Regions from separate parts of the Chitinimonas sp. BJYL2 genome, predicted to be linked through region 1. Evidence: predicted binding sites of a transcription regulator. Region 1 holds the regulator's gene; the other holds the start of a gene.
What was found. The regulator NrdR, encoded in region 1, represses ribonucleotide reductase genes. The targets are predictions, from matches to a motif close to AAANACNATATATNGTNTTT.

Region 1 (6,050 bases):
TTCAAGATAACGGGCGATCAAGTCGATTTCCAGATTCACCTTATCGCCCGATTTCAGGTGCTTGAGCGCCGTCACCGCCACGGTATGCGGGATCAGATTGACAGAGAACACCGTATTCGCACCGCGGTCCGTCACCTCATTTGTCGTCAGTGATACCCCGTTGATCACCACCGAACCCTTGATGGCAATAAAGCGGCCCAGCTCCTTGGGACACTGCACCATCAACTGCCAGCTCTCGCCCAGCTGTTCAAAACGCACCACCCGGCCAAGGCCGTCAACATGGCCAGAGACCAGATGTCCGCCAATACGGTCACCCAGGCACATGGCCTTTTCGAGATTCACCTCGCGGCCGGGATCATCCAGGCCCACCGTGCAGCGTAGCGATTCCGCCGACACATCGAACTTGAAACTGTGAGCGGTCTTGGCCACGACGGTCATGCAGGCACCGTTGACCGCGATGCTGTCACCGATCTTCACATCACCCATATCGAGATGATCACTGACCACCATGACACGCAAACCCTCGCCATCGAGCGGGGTCATATTGGCGATTTTGCCGGTAGCTTCAATGATGCCGGTAAACATACGGATTCTTTCAGGCGGACATGGGCGAATTATGGAACGGGTTTGCGACAGGCGCGCAGTTTTAGCGGCCAACTGACGGTTTTTGCGACAGCAGGGTCGCCCCATACTGCGGCAAGCTGCTGTGCCAGCGCCGGCAAGGGGTCAACGCCCTTGGACTGACGGTAGCGCTGTGTGGCCGACCACGTACCCAGATAACCCACAAGCGCGTCCAGATCCCATTGCAGCGACATATCCAGTGAGGGCGTGGCGATATCGGCATAGGGCAGTTCCAGACCCGCATAACCCTGCTCGATCCAGCGGCGCTCTGGCGGCCAGTACGGGCCAATGACCTGATGATAGAAGTGGCTGACGAGCGCATCGACCTCTGGCTCGCAACTGAACACCTCGTAGCACCACACGGCCAGCACACCACCGGGTTTGAGTACGCGCGTGGATTCCAGCATGAAGTCTGGCAGATCAAACCAGTGCAGCGCTTGCGCCACCGTGAGCACATCCACGCTCGCGTCCAAGGCGCTCATCGCCTCGGCAGGTTCCTGGCGGTAGTCGATATTGGCGCGCTGTTCAGCATTGGCAATCTGCGTAGCCGATGGCTCGGTGGCAATCACCCGCTCAAAACGCTGCGCGAGCGCCACGGCAGCCTGACCGTTGCCGGTGGCCACATCCAGCGCTAGCACCCGGCTGGGGGCAACCTGGGCCAGCCAGTCAAACAGGGCTTCGGGGTAGTTGGGGCGGTAGCGCGCGTAGTCGTTGGCCTGCCGGGAGAAATGATCCTTGAAGCTCATGGGCTAATCCTTGCCATCAAAACGGAGCGTGTAACGCATGTCAGCTCCGATCTTGCGCACATCGGCAACGCGTGGTGCCAGCTTGTCAGCCAACGACTGCAGCGAAAAATCCGCCATGCCGGCAGCCATGCCACCGAGCAGCACCGGTGCCTGATACAGAATGACTTCGTCCACCAGACCGCTTTGCAGCCATGCGCCATTGAGCCGCGCGCCCGATTCCACGGTGATTTCATTGCAGCCACGCTGACCCAGCAAAACAAGCGTGGCGGCCAGGTCAACGCGACCGTGCTGATCTGGCAGTGCCACGACATCGGCACCTACAGCCTGCAAGGCTTGAACATGCGTGGCAGGTGCATCGGCCACAATGACCAGCGTCTTGCCCGGTGCGTGCAGGAGCTTGGCATGAGTCGATAATTGGGCGCGGCTATCGAGCACCACGCGCAGCGGCTGGCGGCCAATGTCAAGATCGCGCACCGTGAGTAACGGGTCGTCCTTGAGCACCGTGCCGCTGCCGGTGAGCATGACGCACGACCGGGCGCGCAGGCGCTGCACATCGGCGCGGGCCTCGGGACCGGTGATCCACTGGCTTTCGCCGTTGGCGAGGGCGGTCTTGCCATCCAGGCTTGCCGCAATCTTGAGTCGTAGCCACGGCCGACTACGCTCGATCCGGCTGAGAAAGCCCTTCATCGATTCGCGCGCTTCGGCGGCCATCAGGCCCTCTTCGACCGTGATTCCGGCCGCGCGCAGCATGGCGAGGCCACGGCCGGCGACTTCGTGGTATGGGTCTTCCAGCGCCACGACAACACGGCCAATGCCGGCTTTGATCAGCCCTTCGGCACACGGCGGCGTGCGGCCGTGGTGGGAACAGGGTTCGAGCGTGACATAGGCAGTGGCACCCGCCAGCGACTCACCCGCCGCCAAGGCCTCGCGCATGGCCATGACCTCAGCATGCGCGCCGCCCGCTTGCTGACTGTGACCACGGCCGATGATGCGGCCATCGCGGACAATCACACTGCCCACGCAAGGATTGGGCGTGGTGATGCATCGGCCCGACTCGCCCATGCGCAGGGCCTCGGCCATAAATGAATGATCGGCGGCGCTGAAGGTCGTCGTCACTGCTTCTTGCTCACTTCGCGGATCACATCACGGAAATCGTCCACATCCTGAAAGCTGCGGTACACCGAGGCAAAACGGATGTAGGCCACCTTGTCGAGCTTGGCCAGCTCGGTCATCACCATTTCGCCGATACGCCGCGAATCGATCTCGCGCTCACCCAGCGCAAGAATCTTGCGGTCGATATGGGCAATGGCTTCGTCAACCAGATGGGTCGGGACGGGCCGCTTGTGCAAGGCGCGCTGGAAGCTGATGCGCACCTTGTTGGTGTCGTAATCGGCACGGGTTCCGTTGGTTTTGACGACCTGTGGGGGACGAACTTCGGCGGTTTCAAACGTGGTGAAGCGCTTGTCGCAATCGGCGCATTTGCGGCGGCGACGGATGCTGTCACCTTCTTCAGATAGGCGGGTGTCGACAACCTGTGTTTCGGGCGAGCCGCAGAACGGGCATTTCATGGCAGAACTCCTGGTAACCCGACGCAAGGTGCGTTCGGGCAGGCACAGGCGGCATTCTACCTGTGGGAGTCGTCACTTGCCGGCTGGCTGACAAGCATCGCCAGACTGGCTTGCCGCTCGGGCGCCGGCTGCTGCGCCAGCAGTTTGACCGCAGCATGAAAGGCCGGGAAGTCGCTGCCGTGGGATCGGAACAGTGCCCGCAAGGCCGGCACCAGCGCGTGATAGGTGCTGATGGATGCGAAATGCGCATTGTTGGGGGCTGGCCGGAACCAGCTGTCATAGCCCAGCACGCTACCGGAGGACTGTTTGAGTGCGGCATAGTCCACCGCCACTTCCGATTGAATCCGCTGTTTGCCCTGGCGCTTTGTTTCATCGTCGCTGGCACTGGCATACAAGGCGGACAAACGCGCTCGTCCCCGATTCATGAGTGCCAGAACCTGTTGGCGGCGCTGCTCGGATTGTTCCGCCGCCAAGCGCTGCGAGGCATTGCCGTGCTGAGTCAGCCAGCGAGCAAGCCCCTCCTGCTCCACCGCGGTGGCATAAGCTTCATTGAAGGCCGTGTCGTCACGCACATACACGCGCTGGTGGGCCAGTTCATGAAAGATCAGCCGGGCAATGGCCAGGTCATCCAGACGCAAGGTGGTGTTGAGCAAGGGATCGGCAAACCAGCCCAAGGTGGAATAGGCCGGAATCCCATACAGATACACATCTTCACCGGCTTGCTCACGCTGCTGTGCATAACGCCGGGCCTCCGCCTCGTCGTAATACCCGCGATAAGTCAGGCAACCAGCCACCGGAAAGCAGCTCTGGACAGGCACCAAGGACAGCTCAGGAGTGCTCACCACATTCCACAGCACGAAGGGACGCTGCAAATCAGCGTAGCGCGTGTAACTGGCGTTATCGGGAAGATCCAGTTCAGTCACGGCGAAACGGCGCAGCTGCTGGACGAGCCGGAGCTTGCGCACTGTTTCTGCGGGCAAGTCCGGGTCGGCCAGCCAGTCGTCAATCGGCCGAGCCCGGTCCAAGACCTCGGCCTGACCGCGTGCCGCCTGGGCAAGGTAGCCCAGATTGGCGCACCCCGATATCAGCAGCAGGCTACTCAGTAACAGCAGAGTCCGGACGATCAGCATGGCCTCAGTGTAGGGGATATCGCTCCGGCTGCTGCACTACAGGTTACCCACGAACAAGCGCCGCATCAGCGCCTGCTTGAGTCCGCCGGCTTCGTCCAGACCCAGACGCGCCAGCCATTGCGGCGGCACCGGCTTGTCGTCAAACAAACCACGCATGGCTGCGAGCACCAGCTCCACGGGATGACCACTAGCGCGCTTGAGCTTTTGCAGTACCCGGATCATCGCCAGCTCGTCGCTGGTGAAATCGGTACCGAACGGGAAATCCGGTAAGAGTCCCGCCTCCTGCCAAGGCAGTAGCCGCGCCTCCAGGGCCTCAGGCAGATTGTGGCGCCAGGCTTCAGGCACCTCCCAGTCCGCTTCCAGCTTGCCTTTATCCTTGGCGATCTCTACAAGTTGGTGCTGGAAGCGGCTGTCGGCAATCTGGATCAGGCGCTTGACCACTTCGGCATCCGACTGCCCGCGCAACTCGGCTACGCCGTACTCGGTGACCACGATATCGCGCAAATGGCGCGGAATCGTGGTGTGGCCATAGTTCCAGACGATATTGGAGCTGATCTCGCCACCACTTTCCCGCGTCGCCCGCAACATCAGAATGGAGCGTGCGTCCGGCAGCGCGTGACCCATGGCCACGAAGTTGTACTGGCCTCCCACACCCGACACCACCTGACCGTTCTCCAGCCCGTCCGACACGGCGGCCCCCAGCAAGGTCACCATCATGGTGGTGTTGATGAAGCTGGCACGACGACGCTGCGCGCTGGCCAGCGCAGCGTGGCTACCCAGCTGGTTGATAAAGTCGATACGGTGCATCTCGATATGGGCCAACTCAGCCGGCGGCATGCTGCGCAAGCGCTGGTAGAAATCTTCCGGGCCCAGGAAAAAACCACCGTGCATATGGATGCCGGCCTTCAGTCGCTTGCCCAGCAAATGCGTGGCAATCAGCGCCAGCGATGCATCATCGAGCGTGGCCGGCACACAATGCGTTTCGTGACGTAGCGTGCCATCACGCAAGACCACGCCCGGCAGCAGGATGCCGAAATGGGTCAGGAAATCCACATCCCCCTGCGACAGCGGCGAGCTGATCCGCCCGGCATCCCTGAGTGCGCGCAAGGTTTGCGCGTCGGGTACGGGCGTGATGGCGCCACTGTTGAGCAATTGCTGCAAGGTGGCGTCTGCAAACACTTCCCGGCGCACGATCCCTGCTTCGATCAGCTTGAGAAAACCATTCACGAACATTTCCGAGCAGCCGTACAGGCCTTCTTCAAAACGCTCCAGGGAGCGACCTGCGGTCTGCTTGTGGCACAGCTCGCTGAGCAGATTGGCAAAGGAATCAGGGTGTCGATCCCGCAGGATAAGGGCTTGGGCAATCGCATCCCCCAAAGCGCCGATACCGATCTGCAAGGTGCCGCCGTCCCGCACCAGGCTGGCGGCATGCAAGCCGATGGCGTAGTCCGGAGTGTCCACCTTCATATTGGGGGGCGAGAAAAGATGGTGCGTGCCCGCGGGGTCCGTCACCAGCAGATCGAAAAAGGCCGGCGGAATTTCGGCCTGATTCGGCATGAAGGGCAAGGCATGGTTGATGACGCCCACGGTGAGGAAGTGATGACCCGGAATGGCTTGCAGGCGCTCAACGGCTTCGTAGGTCACATCGGTGTTGCTCGATAGCGAGAGCTTGAGTTGCCCACCCTCTTCTTTTGCGGCCACCGCCTGCATGATGACGTTCACCCCGTGCAGGGCCATATCACGCGCAACAAAGGTGTAGTTGGTGGAGATATAGCCTTGTTGTGCGGTGGAGTTGCCCAAGTAGTCGCCGGTTTTGAGAAAGAATTCCAGAATCTCGATATGCGGCGGCAAACTGCCGGCACGCAAGTCTTTCACGTAATCCAGATCGGGATAATCGCCAAATACACGCTCGACAAACGGCTCCAGAAAATGCCGCTCGATATCGCTGCGACCCGCGGGCTTCTCTAGCGAGAGTGCGGTAATGA
Region 2 (6,050 bases), on a different contig from region 1:
TTCAGCTCACCACCACGGCCCGTCGACTTCTCGGCGCTCGATGCCGACAGCGTGCGCAGGTAGTAAGTGGTCTTGAGGCCACGTACCCAAGCGAGCTTGTACAGATCGTCCATCTTCTTGCCCGAGGCACCGGCCATGTAGATGTTCAGGCTCTGTGCCTGATCGATCCACTTCTGACGACGCGACGCACATTCGACCAGCCACTGGGCTTCCACTTCAAAGGCCGTGGCGTACAGCGCCTTCAGGTCGGCCGGCACGCGGTCGATGCGGGTCAGCGAACCGTCGAAGTACTTGATGTCGCCGATCATCACGTCGTCCCACAGACCACGTTCTTTCAGATCGTGGACCAGGTGCTCGTTGATGACGGTGAACTCGCCCGACAGGTTCGATTTCACGAAGATGTTCTGGTAGTTCGGCTCGATCGAAGCCGACACACCCACGATGTTCGCAATGGTCGCCGTCGGGGCAATGGCCAGGCAGTTGCTGTTACGCATGCCGTAGCTGGCAATGCGGCTACGCAGCTCGGTCCAGTCCAGCTTCGCGCTACGGTCCACTTCCAGATAACCGCCACGGGCTTCGCCCAAGAGATCGATGCTGTCTTGCGGCAGGATGCCCTTGCTCCACAGGCTGCCTGCGTAGCTGGGGTAGCGGCCACGTTCCTGGGCCAGCTCGGTGCTGGCGTAGTAGGCGTGGTAGGCCACGACTTCCATCGACTCGTCGGCAAACTGCACGGCACCTTCCGATGCATACGGGGTGCGCAGCAGGTGCAGGCAATCCTGGAAGCCCATGATGCCCAGGCCCACCGGACGGTGCTTGAGGTTGGAGTTGCGCGCCTTCTTGACCGGGTAGTAGTTGATGTCGATCACGTTGTCGAGCATGCGCATGGCGGTCTTGACCGTGCGCTTCACCTTCTCGCCATCGAGCGTGTAGTTGCCATCGGCACCTTGCACCATGTGGTTGACCAGGTTCACGGAACCCAGGTTACACACGGCGATTTCGCTGTCGTTGGTGTTCAGCGTGATTTCGGTACACAGGTTGGAGCTGTGCACCACGCCCACGTGCTGCTGCGGGCTACGCAGGTTGCACGGGTCCTTGAAGGTGAACCAGGGGTGGCCGGTTTCGAACAGCATGGTCAGCATCTTGCGCCACAGGTCCAGCGCCTTGATGCGCTTGAACACACGCAGCTCGCCGCGTTCACCCTTGGCTTCATAGGCCAGATAGGCTTTTTCGAAATCCTTGCCGTACAGGTCGTGCAGATCGGGCGCCTCGCTGGGCGACAGCAGCGACCACTCACCGCCTTCCATCACGCGCTTCATGAACAGATCGGGAATCCAGTTCGCGGTGTTCATGTCGTGGGTGCGGCGGCGGTCATCGCCGGTGTTCTTGCGCAGTTCGAGGAATTCTTCGATGTCGGCGTGCCAGGTTTCCAGGTAGGCACAGACCGCGCCCTTGCGCTTGCCACCCTGGTTCACGGCCACGGCGGTGTCGTTGACGACCTTGAGGAACGGCACCACGCCCTGCGATTTGCCGTTGGTGCCCTTGATGTGGCTGCCCAGTGCACGCACGGGCGTCCAGTCGTTACCCAAGCCGCCGGCAAACTTGCTCAGCAGCGCGTTTTCCTTGAGGCCTTCGTAGATGCCGTCGAGATCATCGGCAATCGTGGTCAGGTAGCAGGACGACAGTTGCGAGCGCAGCGTGCCCGAGTTGAACAGCGTCGGGGTCGAGGACATGAAGTCGAAGGTCGACAGCACGTTGTAGAACTCGATGGCGCGGGCTTCGCGGTCGATTTCACGCAGGGCCAGACCCATGGCCACGCGCATGAAGAACGCTTGCGGCAGCTCGATGCGATGGCCGTGGATATGCAGGAAGTAGCGATCGAACAGCGTTTGAAGGCCGAGGTAATCGAACTGGTAATCACGCTCGTACTTCATGGCAGCGCCCAGGCGGGCCAGATCGAACTGGGCCAGTTCCGGGTCCAGCAGCTCGGCTTCGATACCTTGCTTGATGAACTTGGGGAAGTATTCGGCGTAGCGCGTCGCCATTTCTTCGTGGGTGACTTCTTCTTCCAGAACTTCGCGGCGCAGGCTGTGCATCAGCAGGCGGGCGGTCACGCGCGAGTAGGCGGGTTCCTTCTCGATCAGCTGGCGGGCGCTGAGGATGGCGGACTTGCGCACTTCTTCAGCGGGCACGCCGTCGTACAGGTTCTTGAGGGTTTCGCCGACGATGTGTTCGACATCGGTCACGCTCTCGTAACCCGAGCAGGCCGATTGCACCAGCGCGCGCAGCTTGGCAACGTCGAGCGGCTTGCTCACGCCTTCGTCGTTGATATTGATGCCGGAGGCCACGGGGGCCTGCTCGGCCTCGCCCTTGGCCAGACGTTCCTGATGGCGCTTTTCGCGGTACAGCACGTAGGCGCGGGCCACATCGTGCTCGCCCGAACGCATCAAGGAGAGTTCAACCTGATCCTGCACGTCTTCGATATGCAGGGCGCCGCCTTCGGGCTTGCGGCGCATCAGCGCGCTGACCACGGCATCGGTAATGCGCTGCACGGTTTCACGCACGGCGGCCGACTGGGCAGCGGCACCGCCATTCACAGCGAGGAAGGCCTTGGTCACGGCCACCGAGATCTTCATCGGCTCGAACGGGCCCACGGAACCGTTGCGGCGGATGATCTTGTACTCGGCCACTTGCTGGCCGGTGGCGGCAGTCACGCTCTCGCTGCCCGAGGTGTAGGGCGCACGCGTGCTGCTGGCGGATTCGGTGGTGGCGTACATGGTCAGGCTTTCCCCTTCTTGATCTGTTTGTCTGGGTTGCGGCGCAAAAAATGCATCGCAAGGGTGGGTATTCGGGTGTCGGGAGCGGTGGATAAGTCGCGGTGTTTTGATACACCCTGACCCCCTCCGGCCCAGACGGCACACGGCGAAAGCGCTGGTCCGGCAGGCCCGGACGACGTGTGCATAACTCTGTGCAAAATCTGTGGAGAAACACTACATCTAGTGTTTTTCCTTTGTTCTGACCACTAATTCTAGTGATTGACCTCATGCACCGCAAGGCTTGCGGATGTCATGAAATGTGTGCTGGCAACAATGCAACACCGCCCGTTTTGCCCGCCTTGCGCAGGCTTGCGCCCGTGGCATCGGGGTGTGGGCGTGCCGGCTTGGGCGCCTTGTTGCACGCAGGTCGGGCGACGCTTTTCCGATGGGCGGCAAACGCCTGTTGCGGGGAGAGTGTGGTCCCGATCACAACACACCGTGAGAGCTGGCCGCGTGCTCCGATTGGCCGCCCCCCGGTGAATGGTCGATACTGAACCACCTGGTCCTCAAGCACGCCAGCCGGCGCTGACCGCACCACCAACCACCCGATAGGGAGTAGCCCGTCTGAACACCTTGCCCACACCATGTCGCCGGATACGCGGCTTGACCTTGGGTCGCCTTCTGGGCGGGGTGCTGGCTGCTGTCTGCCTGTCGTTGCAGGCTGCGCCGCCGGAACAGATACCGCTCTATACGTACTACGCGGATCCGCCTTATTCGCCTGCGAGTCCGGATAACCTCACCAGCAAGCTGGCGCAGGCACTGACTGCCCGATCCGGGGGGCGCTATCAGTTCGTTGCCACGCTGCTGCCGCGGCGGCGGCTTGATGAAACCCTCAGCCATCCCGATTGGCCAGGCATGGTGGCCTGGGCCAACCCACGCTGGTTTGGCGATGCGCCAATGCGCCGCTATCTGTGGTCGCGCCCGCTGATGCAGGACGCCGATCTGGTGATTTCCCGCAAGCGGCAGCCCGTTGAATACAAGCAGCCCGAGTCGCTGATCGGGCTGCGCGTGGGTGGCATTACCGGGCACCGTTATGTGGATCTGGAAGCCCTGATCCAGCAGAACAAGGTGATCCGCGACGACGCCAATACCGAGCACGCCAGCCTGCTCAAGCTCAAGTACGAGCGGGTGGACGTGGCGTTTGTGATGGCAAGTTCCTTGCCCTATCTTGAGAAGACATTGCCAGACCTGCGTAGCTGGATGCATATCGCCAGCGAGCCCCGGCAACGCTATGCACGGCATCTGTTCACCCATCCTCGCCAGGCGGCGCTGATGGCTTATGCCGACCGTGTACTGGCGCAACTGGCAGAAGACCCCGAATGGCGCGAGATACTGGCCAATCGGCATGCGTCAGCACGGTGATCCCGGCTGTTGCCATGCCAGCATCACTGGCCAAGACAACAATAAGGAGCAAGCATGTTCAGTAACTGGTCGGTCCAGAAAAAGATCCTGGTCAGCGTTGCGCTGATCCTGCTCGCCTCCCTGCTGACGGTGGGCCTTGTGTCCGCCCGGCTCTTCAAGACCGCCCTGACCGAGCGGCTGGAGCAATACGAGCTGGTGCGTACGGTCGAGGCCATACGCAACGAGCTGGACAAATCGGTGTCGGTACCGCTGAGCCAGGCACAGCAGCTGGCTGCCAATACCTTCGTACTGGACTGGATGGCCGCGGGCGAACCGGCCGAGGGGGTGCCGCTCTGGCAGCGCTATGCCAAACGGCTGAAGGAACAATCCGGCGCGGCCATGGTGTCGTGGACCTCCGAAACCACCCGCAACTATTACAACGATGAAAAAGGCGTGGCACGGCAAGTTGATCCGGATGGTGCGGACGGCTGGTTCAAGGCTTTTCTGGCCAGCGGCCAGTCCCATGGATTCAACCTGGGTGCCGAGCCCGGCAAACCCAATGTGATGATGTTCATCAACACCCTGGCCAAAGACGATAAAGGCCAGCGTGCCGTCGCCAGCCTCGGAATCGACGTGACCGCCATGGCCGACCGTGTGCGCCAGATGGCCATCGGCAAGAGCGGTCAGGTATTCGTGGTGGATGAGGCCGGCAAGATCCAGATTCACCGCGACCCGGCGCTGGTAAAGGTGGATAACAAGGTCGATCTGGCCAGCCTGCCGGGCATGACCGAGGTGGCACCCACCCTGCTCAACAAAGGCAACTTCAACCTGGGCCATTACCGCAGTCCGAACGGACCCATGGTGGTCGTTTCCAGCCATCTGCCCACGGCGGGCTGGTTTGTGGTGGTAGAGATCGCCGAGGCTGAGGTCTATGGCCCGGTGACCCGCACCATGCAATGGATGGTGGTGATTGATCTGGTCATCCTGCTGGTCTCGCTGGCGCTGATCTTTTATGTCACCACCACCATTACTCAGCCGCTCGGCAAGCTGCGCGATGCCATGCGCTCACTCACATCGGGCCAAGGCGACCTGACCGTGCGGCTCAATGCCAGCAGCGGCGACGAGATCGGTGAAATCGCCAAGAGCTTCAACCAGTTCATGGAGCAGCTGCGCAGCATGTTCCTGCGCGTACGGGATCAGACCCATCACCTCAACAGCAGCGTGGAGCAACTGGGGCAGATGACCGATCACCTGTCTGAGGGCTCTCGCGATAGCGCCTCGCTTGCCGAGGCCACCGCAGCCACCATTGAGCAGATCACCGTGAGCGTGGCCCATATTGCCGACAACACGCGCGCTGCCGCCCACACGGTGGAACAGGCCGGCGCCCTGTCGGCAGATAGCGCCGAATCGGTTGGTCGGGTATCCGGCGAGATCAGTCATGTCTCGCAATCCATGGATGTGCTGGCCGGGGTGATGAGTGATCTGGAGGCCCGTTCAGGTCAGGTCAGCTCGATTGCCAGCGTGATCAAGGAAATTGCCGACCAGACCAATCTGCTGGCGCTCAACGCGGCCATCGAAGCCGCCCGGGCTGGGGAGCAGGGGCGCGGCTTTGCGGTGGTGGCCGACGAGGTACGCAAGCTGGCCGAACGCACCGGGCAGGCCACGCTGGAAATCGACAAGATGGTCGGCTCGATGCGGCAGGCCACGGAGCAAGCGCTCAGCAAGGTCGGCCAGACCCACGATTCGGTGCGTAGCGGCGTCGATCTGGTGGATGTGGCGCTGGCCCATATCGCCAAGATCCAGGTCAACATGGCCGAGGTGATTACCAAAACCACCGAGATCCGCGATGCCGCCACCGAGCAATCGCGCGCCACCGAGGAAATGGCGAGGGCGGCA

Region 2: the regulator NrdR is predicted to act here: its motif matches at 2,983-3,002, upstream of O9X62_RS11510 (ribonucleoside-diphosphate reductase subunit alpha).

Annotation. Positions count from the first base shown of each region.
Region 1 is NZ_JANZKW010000002.1:307,776-313,825, forward strand. It holds gene O9X62_RS06980 (riboflavin synthase) at 1-585, opposite strand, end outside; gene O9X62_RS06985 (class I SAM-dependent methyltransferase) at 615-1,367, opposite strand; gene ribD (bifunctional diaminohydroxyphosphoribosylaminopyrimidine deaminase/5-amino-6-(5-phosphoribosylamino)uracil reductase RibD) at 1,371-2,447, opposite strand; gene nrdR (transcriptional regulator NrdR) at 2,480-2,935, opposite strand; gene O9X62_RS07000 (aminopeptidase) at 2,992-4,065, opposite strand; gene O9X62_RS07005 (acetyl-CoA hydrolase/transferase C-terminal domain-containing protein) at 4,102-6,050, opposite strand, start outside.
Region 2 is NZ_JANZKW010000003.1:348,850-354,899, reverse strand. It holds gene O9X62_RS11510 (ribonucleoside-diphosphate reductase subunit alpha) at 1-2,774, opposite strand, end outside; gene O9X62_RS11505 (ABC transporter substrate-binding protein) at 3,417-4,175, shown strand; gene O9X62_RS11500 (methyl-accepting chemotaxis protein) at 4,230-6,050, shown strand, end outside.